2 regions of the Salibacterium sp. K-3 genome follow, and region 2 is predicted to be linked to the other one. Evidence: a T-box and tRNA genes for the amino acid it is inferred to sense, from the RefSeq annotation. Region 2 holds a T-box; the other holds one or more tRNA genes.
The links. A T-box is a leader RNA that pairs with one kind of tRNA and senses whether it is charged. The one in region 2 lies ahead of tyrS (tyrosine--tRNA ligase), so its partner is inferred to be a tRNA-Tyr.

Region 1 (6,562 bases), on a different contig from region 2:
TGTTGTTAAACAGTTTATCCATCTTTCTTCCCTCCCCACTGCCATAAACTGGAGGACTGCTTGACATCGGCTATTAATTCTCTCTCCAGCATCGCACGAAGCGTCTCTTCATCCAGGTCTCTGTGGAGATCACCGTTTTTGGTAACGGAAATACCGCCGGTCTCTTCCGAAACGGCGATGGTAAGACTGTCCGTCACTTCACTGATCCCAAGCGCTGCCCGGTGCCTTGTCCCAAGTTCCTTGGAAATGAATGGATTCTCCGACAGCGGGAGGTAACAGGCTGCTGCTGATATTTCATTTCTTCTCATGACGACCGCTCCGTCGTGCAGAGGGGTGTTCGGAATAAATGTATTAATTAATAGTTCCGAGGTCACGGTGGCATTCATCGGGATTCCTGTTTCTACGTAATCGTTCATACCTGTCTCTTTCTCTATTGCAATCAGTGCGCCGATCCGGCGTTTTGCCATGTATTTGACAGATTTCATAATCGCTTCCACAGTTTTTACATCGTTTTCTTCCTCAGGGGTCGCTGTTCTGCCGAAAATTCGTCCGCGGCCCAACTGCTCCAGCGCACGCCGGAGTTCAGGCTGGAAAATAATAATGATGGCTAAAAGCCCGTATGTAACGGCCTGGGACATGATCCACTGAAGGGTACGAAGCCCGAAGAAACTGCTCAGAAACCATACCACGAGAATCACGGTGATCCCTTTCAAAAGCTGAACAGCACGGGTGCCGCGGATCACAGTGATCAATTTATATACAACATATGCTACAAGCGCAATATCCACTACGGCCCGCAACAGGCCTACAAACTGAAAATCTCCTCCTGCAAACATCTCTCTTCCTCCAATTAGGTCTGGCCAGAAAAAGAAAACAACGCCATTATTATATCATATTTTCTGTTGGTGTTCGTTGATGAATCCCCATCGATTTTTTCCTGATAAAAGGACACCCGGTATGTTAGACGCCGGCGTGCCCTTCCCGTTTCACATATAAATTTGTAAAAATGTAAAAGCTCCAGTCTAGTCTTTTTCTTTTTCTTCTAATGAAAGAATGTCCTGTGTTATTCGTTTGGTATGATACCATATCCATTCCAGCACCTGGTCGACTTCTTCAATATCACCAGCCACCTCACCGGCGGAAGCCAGATACTGCTCCCCGTTAATAACAGTCAGATTACCAGTGATTTCCCCTTCTACTTCTACTTTAGCATTGCGTACCATCAGATCCCCTTCCACCGTTTCTCCTTCGGGGATGGTTACTGTTCCGGCCTCTTCATCTATGGTTACTTTCTGGCTGCCCTGGACGGCGATGTCCTCCCCTGCCTGTTCATTCCATACGGAAAAGAGGCTGGACGCCATCAATATAATAAATAACGATGCTGCCACAACGAACGGATGCTGTCTCGACCATTTCTTCCAGGTCACGCGCCTTTTCTGGTCCGGAAGATTCTTCATCACACCCTCCGTAAACCCGGCCGGAGCTTCAATATGGGAGGAACTCTGTACGAGCATGACTGCTTTTTTCAGCTCCCGGCAACGTACAGCACAATGCTCACACGTTTCCAGATGTTCAAACAGCTCCACACGTTCTTCCTTATTTGTTTCACCATCCAAGTATTTATTCAGTAATGTTTCCCAGCGTTTTTCGCAGGCCATCTTCATTCCTCCCTCCTCACGCATTGCCCAGCCTCTTGCGCAAGGCTTCCCGGCCCCTGTGAATATGAGTTTTCACCGTGTTTTCCGGCAGATCCAGGACGTCGCTGATTTCTGTAATGGATAAGTCCTCTATGTAACGCAGTATCACGGCCGCCCTGTACTTCTCCGGAAGGTGGGATATCTCACGCTGCACCCATTCCTGCAGCTCCAGCGTCACTACCTGGTCTTCCGGCAGATGCTCGGATGCTGCCACCTGTGAATACCCGGTCAGACCGTCGGTTCCCTTTATTTCAGCATCCAGGGAATAGTCCGGCTTCTTTTTCCGCAGCCGGTCAATACACAAGTTGGTCGTTATCCGGAACAGCCAGGTCGAGAATTTCCTGTTTTCATCATAGCTTTCGATGTTGGTGTACGCCCGCAGAAAAGCCTCCTGAGCCATATCCTGTGCCTCATATCCATTCCCGGTCATCCGGTAGGCGATTTGATACACTTTATCCTTATATAAGTCTACCAGTTCAGCAAATGCTTCCTGATCTCCTTCTTTTTTTATTTCTTTTATGAGTCGTTTTACTACCGCATCCATGTTCTCGACCTCCACCCATTTACAGGGTACCTCCATTTACGGAGCACAACGTATTTCGTTTCAGTATGCGGATCATGCTTGTTCCTTTCAGCCGGTACAATTATATCACGATTTCGGGAGCAAGGATAAAAAAGGATAAAAAATGACGATATTGTGAAAAGATTTCTTTCCTTGTTTTCAATACAATGGAAATGGGTAATAATATAAAAGATACACTGCGCAAGGGGTGACCATCTTGTCAGAACAACTTCTTCTGCGGGAGATCGAAATAAAGAGAGAAAAGCTGAACAGAGAGGCCTGTACCCAACCGCTGTTTTCAGAGGAAGTCGTCCGCCTCAGCAGGGAACTCGATTACCTGTTAAACATATATGACGGCAGCCGCGGCAGCAGTAAGCCTGTCACTCCCGCCTATTAACATGTATAAATACCCGGTCCGGCTAAGCCGGACTTTTTTTATTAAAAAAGCTCAGCCCGCCGGCTGAACTTTGGCATATTTTATTAAATGGTGGAGCCTAGCGGGATCGAACCGCTGACCTCCTGCGTGCAAAGCAGGCGCTCTCCCGGCTGAGCTAAGGCCCCGGCTATGTAAATGGAGCGGGTGATGGGAATCGAACCCACGACATCAGCTTGGAAGGCTGAGGTTTTACCACTAAACTACACCCGCATCATGGAGCGGAAGACGGGATTCGAACCCGCGACCCTCACCTTGGCAAGGTGGTGTTCTACCACTGAACTACTTCCGCGTTCCTTTGAAAAATGGTGAGCCATGGAGGATTCGAACCTCCGACCCTCTGATTAAAAGTCAGATGCTCTGCCAACTGAGCTAATGGCTCCTTTGGGTTAATACTTCTTTCGTTAACAGGCGCTACTCCAGCGTATGTACAAAGTACTGTTTTCTATTGTACTCCATTATAACCGAAAAAACAACGATGTAAACAAATGGTGGAGGGGGACGGATTCGAACCGCCGAACCCGAAGGAGCGGATTTACAGTCCGCCGCGTTTGGCCAACTTCGCTACCCCTCCCGCTTCCAAAGACACCTTTCTATTTAAACAAAAAAAGTATCTGTTGTCAATATAAAAATGGAAGTGGTGACCCGTACGGGATTCGAACCCGTGTTACCGCCGTGAAAGGGCGGTGTCTTAACCACTTGACCAACGGGCCATACTGCCGGCAGGAAAGTTCCCTCTCCTGCTGACATACGACATTATATCTCAAACGCCGGAAATGGTGCAAGTCCTTTTTTTATATTCATGATGAACGCCCGTTTCCATTTTTTGACCCTTTTCCGCTGCCGGCATTCTGCATGGAGAACAAATTGGAATCGATGGAAAATACGAGCTTCTCCCGTTCCCGTTTGCGTTTCAGAGCAAGTTGAATGAGTTGATCCGTTAATGTCCTGTAATCTTTTCCTGCCGGTTCCCATAGATAGAACGAAAGAGAGCCGGGGATGGTATTGATTTCGTTAACGTAGACGCGGTCCCGAGCCTGGTCAATTAGAAAGTCGATACGGGATACTCCGCTGCAGCCGAGGATCTGGAATGTATCTTTCGCTAATTCCCGGACTTCTCTGGACCTATCCTCTTCAAGTTCCGCCGGGATAATGCGGTCCGTACTTTCCATTCCTTTGGCAGCATCGCCGTCTTTCCCGCTTCCACACTGATATTTATCTTCATAACTCAGAATTTCCTCGGATTTCAGGACTTCTTCTATCTCAGACGCTTCGACTTCTTCATAGTCTCCAAGGACAGAACAATTTACTTCTTTCATGTCTTCGACCATAGTTTCGACGAGCAACTTCGCGGAAAATTCCATAGCCTCTTCCACGGCTTCCTCCAGTTCCTGTTCATTTTCTGCTTTATTGATGCCGACACTGGATCCGAGGTTGGCCGGTTTAACAATGACGGGAAATCCTAACTTTTCACCGATCATCTTTATCATTTCCGCGCTGTCTTCCACCCAGTGGCTGCTGTAAAACCAAACGTAATCCAGTACGGGGAGCCCGGAATCTCTCAGGATCTGCTTCATCACTACTTTATCCATGCCCCCCGCTGACGAGAGGACATCACAGCCGACATACGGAAGGTTCAGCAGTTCAAAATACCCCTGCAGCACCCCGTCCTCTCCAAACGTGCCGTGTATAATCGGAAAAGCTAGGTCTATCTCCGCAGCAATTTTCTTTCCAAAACGAGGGACCGGATCTTTCTGGAGTACGACGCTCCCGTCATCCGACCTCGTCACCATGACTTTCTGCGCCGTCTCAAGAAGATTGTCCAAATCCTTATAGTTCTCTATATCAAGCAGTTCTTCCCCGGTGTAAAAAGAGCGGTCTTTGCTGATATAGACGGGGACCGCTTCATATTTTGAATCATCCATTGCCTGCACGGCCTGCAGGGCGGAAATGACGGACACTTCATGTTCAACCGAGACACCGCCGAAAAACACGCCAACTCTTGTTTTCATGTACAGCTCTCCTTCACCTGATTACTCGTTAAACGTATCCGGCAGATCATTTTCCAGCAGTACCACCGATTTCTGTACGGCTTTCTCATGCATTTTATTCAATGCATCCTGCAGGTTCTCTGCCACGTAGTACTGTTCCTCCGGGTATCCTTTGTCCTGCAGTCCCTGCTGCAGCGGCTCCGTCTGTTTTCTGCCGACCAGTATGACAAAATCGCAGACGTCTGCAGCATATTCTGCAAATGCCTTATTCAGTTCGTATTCTTTTTCTCCAAGTTCAATCATGCCGGGAGTCACAAGCATCTTGTACTCCGGCATCTGCCCCAGCACCTCAAGCGCCATTCTGGAACCTACCGGATTCGAATTAAAACTGTCGTCCACAATCGTAATGTTTCCGGACGGTTTTTTCAGTTCCAGCCGATGTTCCACAGGGGCAACCTGTTTGACAGCCCGCGCGATTTTGTCAAAAGCAATTCCTTTTTCCGATGCCATCGCAATCGCAGCAAGAATGTTGTAGATATTATGACGCCCAAGCAGTTTGGTCTGAATCTTCACCGAAGTCCCGTCGTATTTATAGACCGTAAACTGAGATCCTTTTGAAGAATAGGAAATGTCAGCAGCTCTGTAATGAAGATCGACAGCATCAATGCCGTAATACATCGTCCGGCACTGATTGCGCTGCTGGTACGACATAATATTCTGGTCGTCTTTGTTCAGAAAGGCAGTCCCTTCATGCGGCAGCGTCTCGATTAATTCGAATTTGGTCTTTTTAATATTATCAAGCGTCTTAAACGTTTCCAGGTGCTGCTCTCCGACGGCTGTCAGAATGCCGTACTTCTGATGTACCAGCTCACAGATATCCTGGATGTCATGTTCCTGCTTTGCCCCCATTTCCGCAATAAAGATCTCGTGATAGGGCTTGAGCATCGTCCGGATTGTCTTGGTAACCCCCATTTTCGTGTTGTAGCTTTCGGGGGTCATCAATACATTGAATTCAGAGGACAGGACGGTTTCGAGTATATGTTTCGTACTCGTTTTCCCGTAACTGCCTGTTACTCCGATCACTTCCAGGTTGTTCATCTGCTTAACGATCTTTTCTGCATCGTGGTAATAATACTGGCTGATCTGCTTTTCAATCGGCCAGTTGATGACATTGGCAGCCAGCGTATAGAAATAAGCAAGAATCGACGAAGCCGTCACAAACAGAAGAAACCACCCAATGCTGCTTTCTTCCCCTGTTCCTGTAATAATGCCTGCCAGTGCGGTTAAAGCAAAAAGCACCCCGCTCGTGACCAGAAGACGTTTTACTCTGGCGGTAAACACCAGTTTCTTTTTTTCCTGCTCTTCCGGCATGAAATACGCTGCAAGCGCAAAAATAAGAGTCCCCGCCGTCAAAGCTGCCGTTTCATTTCCGAAAATCAAAGGAAGAAAGGCAAGAACCGGCAGGAAGCTCTGTATCGGAAAGGCTCTGGAAGTGTGAGACATGGTCCAGTTCCAGTACCGTTCCGTCCGGTAGGCATTCAGCTGCAGCATATGTGTGCTTGTGTTTACGATCCGTGCTGTATACCAGCCCCAGGCTGCGAGAAATAATAGAATGAATACGCCTGTCATGAATTCCTCTCCCCCTTGTCTTGTTGAAGGAAAGAATCGATTACCAACAAAAACTGCTGTCGCTTATCAAGATATGAATAATGACCTGCGTTTTCCAAAACTGCCAGACCTGCATCCGGAATCATGCCTTCCATCAGGCGGGCATCTTCCACCGGAGTGGCTTCATCCTTCTCTCCCCATACAAGCAGTGTCGGCGCCTGTATATTGGGAAGATGATGGCGCAGATCTTCATTGACGACTTTGACCATCG
Region 2 (6,562 bases):
CATCATGACGGCAGGAGAACGTGTCGGTCCGTTTGAAGTGGAAAGCAAGCTGCTCGAACACCCAGCTGTTGCAGAGGCAGGCGTCATCGGCAAACCGGATCCTGTCCGCGGGGAAATCATCAAAGCCTTTGTAGCACTGCTTGACGGCGAAGAAGCGACGGATGAGCTGAAAGAAGAAATTCGAACTTTCGTGAAGAAGGGACTTTCCGCGCATGCTACACCGCGTGAGCTTGAATTCCGCGACAAACTGCCGAAGACACGGAGCGGTAAGATTATGCGCCGCGTACTGAAAGCATGGGAGCTTGATCTCCCGACAGGCGATTTGTCCACCATGGATGACTAAAAAAAGAAAAAAGGAAGCCGCTGAGTTACTCAGCGGCTTCCTTATTGTCGTCGTCTGTATTTGTATCGTCTCCGCTGGTTCCAGAACTGTCATCTGTTCCGTTTTCACCGCCGCTGCTGCTGTCGTTCGTGTTACCTTCCTGCTCTGATCCTTCAGAGGAACTGCCGTTATCATCCTGCTGATCATTGTTTTCATCATCAGAGGTGTTTTCCTCACCGCTGCCGTCGTTATTAGCGTTATCCCCGCTGTTTTCACTGGATGAATTGTTATCTGTTCCGTCATTATCACTGTCATTTTCTTCACTGCCGTCATCGACAATAACGGAAGGTTCAGTCGTGGCGGACTGGCTCGATTCCCGGCCGCGTGAATCCACAGCTGTCACAAAATAGGCTCCCGTCCCGGTGTTGTAAGATGTGGTGGTATTGCCGCGTACACTTCCGACCAAATCTCCACTGGTGCTGTAAATTCGATAGCCGACAATGTCACTGTCACGGTGCCGGGACCACGAAATGCTGTTTCCGCTGTAAGAGACATTGGCTACTGGAGACGGCGCCCGTCCATTATCCGGTGCTTCCCGTTCAGGGGTTACATTTTCCCATTCATCCGGAAGGTACTCGGATACTTCATCCACGTCAAAATAATCTTCATTAATGGACACGCCGCTTTTCGTAAATGCGGAAGGAGTGGAACTGTATGCCTGATAACGGGACCCATTAATAGTGACGTAAGCTTCCTGCTGCAGGCTGTCATCCGTATCCGTCGGCACGTACTTCTCATTGAAGTAGTCGGTGGTGGTAAAACCGGCTTCCTCGCACTCTGAACTTGGGAGTTTACCGGAAATGCCGCAGATTGTCTGTCTTACGATACCGTCCGGCTGCTGAAATCTGTCATCCAGTCCAAAGATGGAGTCATCATTATCTTCTCTATCTGCCTGATAAGCAGCATTCATGTGATCCGCCCAGATCTGCTGCGTTCGTGCTCCGTAACTTAATCCTTTATAATAGTTTGCGATTTCCTGCGGGGTGTCATAGCCTATCCAAATACCAAAGGTAACATTTGAGTTGAAACCGACAAACCAGGAATCGTAAGTGTCGTCTGTGGTCCCGGTTTTTCCGGCCCAGTCTCCACCAAAGTTCATCATCCCCGGAAGAGCGCTTGCGGTACCGCCGGGTTCGAGAACATCACGCAGTATATCAACGGTCAGAAACGTAGTCTGAGGGGAAAACACTTCATTGATCTCCGGTTCATGCTCATAAATGGTTTCCCCGTCTTTTGTTTCAATCCGCTCAATCATGTAGGAATCATGATACTTTCCGTTGTTGCCGAACGTGGAAAATGCATTTGTATTGGTTTCCACGGTTGTGCCGTATGTCAGTCCACCTATCGCCGCAGAAGGATACGGCTCATTCGGGCCGATATTGTCAAAACCTAAGTCCAACAGCGTCTGCCTCGCTGTTTCTTTATTCAATCTCTCGAATGTGCGGACGGCCGGAGAGTTCCTCGACTCTTTCAGCCCCTCACGGACACTTACAAATCCCTGATAACTGTCTCCGTAGTTTTTGTAGCTGCCATCTCCGTTTTCGTAATCACCAGGGACGTCGGGAAGAATGGTACCGGGCTGGACGAGACCTTGTTCCATCGCCGGCGCATAGTCAAGAAGCGGTTTAATCGTCGAACCGTTCTGCCGGTATGCCTGGGTGGCGTGATTTAAATTATTCTGGTCAAAATTACGTCCTCCGACGAAACTAAGAATCGCGCCGTTCTGGTTGTCGATCATCATGGCGCCGACCTGTTCCTGTTCCACGCCGTCTTCTCCCTGTCTATCCGGGCCATACCAATCAGAATTGGCGGCAGCTTCCTGCATGGCGTCATATATATTCTTTTTCACAGTAACATGAACATTGTAGCCGCCAAGAGCGAGTTCGCTGTCAGCCTGTGCTTTATATTGATTCAACGTTTCCCGGCGTTCTCCCTCTTCCATCTCATCCAGGTTGACACCGGCCTCGTTCATCAGATCCTCCCGGATAATGCGTTCGGCTCTGCGTTGTGTTTCATATGTCAAATAGGGGTAATTTTCGACTACGCTGCCCTGTGGTTCTGCAAGATTTGCTCTAATATCGTAATCGAGAGCCGTTTGGTATTCTTCCTCGGTAATGTACTCATTTTCCCTCATGTTTTCAAGAACAAGCTCCATCCGGTTCAAGCCTTCTTCAAAATCTTCCTTAACCTTTCCTCCCTGTTCAAAAGGGGTGTAGATATAAGGGTTTTTGGGAAGACCGGCAATAAAGGCAGCCTGGGCAGGATTCAATTCCGTCACATCCACCCCGAAAATGCCCTCGGCGGCGGACTGGGCACCTGCGATGTTTCTTCCATCCGAATTACGTCCGAAAGGCACAATGTTTAAATAGGCTTCCAGTATGGAATCCTTGTCAAAATAGTTTTCCATTCGGAGAGCAAGCGCAATTTCTTTTGCTTTACGCTCAAACGAGACTTCATTCGTAAGGATCTGATTTTTAACAATCTGTTGTGTAAGCGTACTTCCGCCTGTCTGGGTGCCGGCATTGGACACTTCCTGATACGTGGCACGCAATAACGCTTTTGGAACGATCCCGTCATGTTCGAAAAAGTATTCGTCTTCAGTGGATATAACAGCATGAATTAAATGATCGGACATTTCTTCCAACGGTCTTTCTTTTCGTTCAAGTCTGGCAGGAATTTCCCCTAGAAATTCACCGTCATTAAAATAAATACCGCTGATTTCCTCATAATTGTAGACCTGGTTTTCAAATTCTTCTTTGCTGTAAGCTTCCTGGTCTTCAACAAGCGACAGAAAATATCCCGCTCCAGCTCCTCCTGCGAAAAGACCGAGGCAGAGGAGCAGTACAAAAGAGATGAGGATGAAATTCCAGAACACATAGGAGGTGATATTCAGCCCCTTGACCAGCGGTTTGTTTTTCCAGGAATCAAAGCGTTGATTCAGTTTTTCAAGAAAATTTTTCATGGTATGATTCCTCCTAAACATCAACGATATTATAGCATACCAAGACAGTGCTTCCTATGGATTTTGGGGATTTTTATCAAACGGCGTTGACAGAGGAAAAAAGAATATGGTAAAAGAAGGATAGTGTTAATATTGAAAAACAGGCTTTGAAGGTATGAAGTACTTTATTCTCCCTGTGGACAGAGAACCGGCGGCTGCTGAAAGCCGGTACAAAGAATGAAAGGAATTACGTGCTGGAGCTTTTTCCATTTTGAATGGAACGGGCATTCCCGTTATAGAACCAAAGGGGAAAGCATCTGCTTTCAACAAGGGTGGTACCGCGATAACAATCGTCCCTTCCGTATGACGGAGGGGACGATTTTTTAATTTATAAAGAAGGAGAAAAGAGATATGGATATTTTTCAGGATTTACAGAACAGAGGTCTGGTTAATCAGGTTACGGATGAAGAGGGGCTGCAGAAGCTCCTTCGAGATAAACAGGTGACGTTATACTGCGGGTTTGATCCGACCGGTGACAGCCTTCACGTCGGCCATCTGCTGACAATTATTACGCTTCGCCGGTTCCAGCTTGCCGGCCATCAACCGCTGGCGCTTGTCGGTGGAGCTACAGGTCTGATTGGTGATCCAAGCGGCAAAAAAGCGGAACGGACATTGAACGAAGAAGATGTCGTGAACATGTACACCGACCGGATCAAAAGTCAGCTCCAGAAATACCTGGATTTTGAAGGCGGCAGAAAAGCGGAAGTTGTGAATAACTATGACTGGATCGGAAGCATGACCGTCACCTCGTTTTTACGGGATGTAGGAAAACACTTCAGCCTGAATTATATGTTATCCAAAGAATCAGTGGACGCAAGAATCCAGACAGGTATTTCGTTTACCGAATTCAGTTATCAGATTCTGCAGTCTCTTGATTTTCACCATCTGCACGAAGAGAAAAACTGCCAGCTGCAGATCGGCGGCAGTGATCAGTGGGGCAATATCACCGCCGGGCTGGAACTGATACGCCGCATGAAAGGCGGCGAGGAAGGAGAACAGCCGGAAGCATACGGTTTCACGATTCCTCTTGTTACGAAAGCCGATGGCGAGAAATTCGGCAAATCCGAAGGCGGCGCTGTCTGGCTTGATCCGGAAAAAACGTCGCCGTATGAGTTTTACCAGTTTCTGATTAATACCGACGACAGAGATGTGATCAAGTTTCTCCATTATTTCACGTTCCTTTCTGAAAGTGAGATCGCCCTCTATGAGCAGGAACTAGAGAATCGGCCGGAGGAGCGCGCCGCACAGCGCCGTCTCGCCGAAGAAGTGACAGCATTCGTACATGGGGAGCAGGCGCTGCAGCAGGCTCAGAATATTACAGAAGCCTTATTTGGAAAAAATGGGGATGTAAAACAGTTGAGTGCACATGAAGTACAGCAAGGTTTCAAGGATGTGCCAAGCCACGTGGTGGAGCAAGAAGAGATCGGGTTGATCGATCTGCTTGTTGAGGCCGGTATTGCGTCGTCGAAAAGACAGGCGCGCGAGGATATTTCCAACGGTGCGGTATATATTAACGGAGACCGCTGCCAGGATCTGGACAAAGTGGTCGGAGTAGAGGATAAAATTGACGATGCCTTTACCGTCATCCGCCGCGGCAAGAAAAAGTACTTTCTCGTTCAATTTGCATAACAAACGAAGCTGCCTCTTCCAAAAGGGCAGCTTCGTTTTTTTACTGCAGCGGTTCCGCCGGTAAACGGTGGTGAACCGCTGATAAATCGATGGAAACCGCCGATAACCAGCGATGAACCGCCGATAAACGCCCGCGTTCCGCCAAAATAATGTCGCAAAAGGTACCGCAGGAGAAAACTAATAATATATAATAAAAAACCCCCGGGATGTTGATCTTCCAACATCCCGGGGGTTTTTGAATGGTATCCCGCAAACTGCAGCGATTAACGGGAATAGAATTCAACGATAAGCGCTTCTGTGATTTCAGACGGAAGCTCGGAACGTTCCGGATAACGGCTGTAAGTGCCTTCTTTCTTATCTTCATCAAAAGTAAGAAATTCCGGTACGAAACTGCTTGCTTCCAGCGCGTCATTGATAACCGAAAGATTCTGGGACTTTTCGCGCACGCTGATCGTCTGTCCCGGCTTGAGACGGTAGGAAGGAACGTCCACCCGTCCGCCGTCTACGGTAATATGACCGTGTGTCACGAGCTGACGGGCACCTTTACGGGTACGGGCCAGTCCGAGACGGTATACAATGTTGTCGAGACGGGATTCGAGAAGAATGAGGAAGTTTTCACCGTGCACACCCGGCAGATTGCCTGCCTGTTTGAATGTGCGGAGAAACTGCTTTTCATTCAGTCCGTACATGTAACGGAGCTTCTGTTTTTCCTGAAGCTGCTCGCCGTATTCGGAAAGCTTCCGACGCTGAGTCGGTCCGTGTTCACCCGGAGGATACGGGCGTTTTTCGAGTTCTTTACCTGTGCCGCTCAGCGAAACGCCGAAACGGCGGGATTTTTTCCAAGTAGGTCCTGTATATCGTGCCATACAAGAGCGCCTCCTTTTATGATGAAAAGTATTGGAAAAAGAAGACCATTGACAATCTCCTGACATGCTCATTTTGTTTTCATGTATCTTCGCCCCGACAGCTAGGGGGTACGCAATACACCTTACATCATCTCATCAGCCGCGGATGCAAGGAACAAAATGACAAGGGTGCACACATCAAGTATGTCCAGGCTGTCTTTTAACACAAAAGTCATTATATAATTTTCCGGAGGCAAAGTCAATATCGTCGGGAAATGAACAAGAATACAGATAATTTCATTTCTTTCAAAAAAAATACAGAAATTTTCACTTAAATACGTTATAATGCAATATAGAAATAAGTCACAGGTATAAAGAATTAATTTTTTGGAGCCGCACAAAGGGACAAGGGGGAAAAAATTGCAACGGTGGTGGAAAGTATGAAAAATGAACAGTTTTCATCAGGAGAACCAGCACAATACCGGCGGATGTGGGAGGATATACTGGATGAAACAGAAGTCCGGGATTTGTTTGCCCCCTGCATCCTTTTTCTGCAGAATGACCAGGGAGAAACTGTATCCTCCTGCAGAGTGGGAGACGTACCATGTGAAACAGAACATGCACGTTTTGTGCGGAAGGAAAAATCATTTCGTACAGCAGGAGCATCTTGGAACGCTGCCGGGTTGGTGAAAGAGGACCATCCTA

Region 1: it encodes a tRNA-Tyr, which carries the amino acid that the T-box ahead of tyrS (tyrosine--tRNA ligase) is inferred to sense. The anticodon was not compared.

The regions. Positions count from the first base shown of each region.
Region 1 covers NZ_JBSVZE010000003.1:573,954-580,515, forward strand. Annotated here, with positions in the region: gene ACW9JV_RS18275 (CdaR family protein) at 1-22, opposite strand, end outside; gene cdaA (diadenylate cyclase CdaA) at 15-836, opposite strand; gene ACW9JV_RS18285 (zf-HC2 domain-containing protein) at 1,023-1,664, opposite strand; gene sigW (RNA polymerase sigma factor SigW) at 1,675-2,241, opposite strand; gene ACW9JV_RS18295 (Spo0E family sporulation regulatory protein-aspartic acid phosphatase) at 2,477-2,656, shown strand; tRNA gene ACW9JV_RS18300 (tRNA-Ala) at 2,745-2,820, opposite strand; tRNA gene ACW9JV_RS18305 (tRNA-Gly) at 2,832-2,905, opposite strand; tRNA gene ACW9JV_RS18310 (tRNA-Gly) at 2,910-2,984, opposite strand; tRNA gene ACW9JV_RS18315 (tRNA-Lys) at 2,999-3,074, opposite strand; tRNA gene ACW9JV_RS18320 (tRNA-Tyr) at 3,182-3,266, opposite strand; tRNA gene ACW9JV_RS18325 (tRNA-Glu) at 3,331-3,405, opposite strand; gene ACW9JV_RS18330 (D-alanine--D-alanine ligase family protein) at 3,493-4,704, opposite strand; gene ACW9JV_RS18335 (Mur ligase family protein) at 4,726-6,312, opposite strand; gene ACW9JV_RS18340 (alpha/beta fold hydrolase) at 6,309-6,562, opposite strand, start outside.
Region 2 covers NZ_JBSVZE010000001.1:1,081,822-1,088,383, forward strand. Annotated here, with positions in the region: gene acsA (acetate--CoA ligase) at 1-343, shown strand, start outside; gene ACW9JV_RS05230 (transglycosylase domain-containing protein) at 369-3,344, opposite strand; T-box leader at 3,482-3,684, shown strand; gene tyrS (tyrosine--tRNA ligase) at 3,735-5,012, shown strand; gene rpsD (30S ribosomal protein S4) at 5,276-5,878, opposite strand; gene ACW9JV_RS05245 (diguanylate cyclase domain-containing protein) at 6,298-6,562, shown strand, end outside.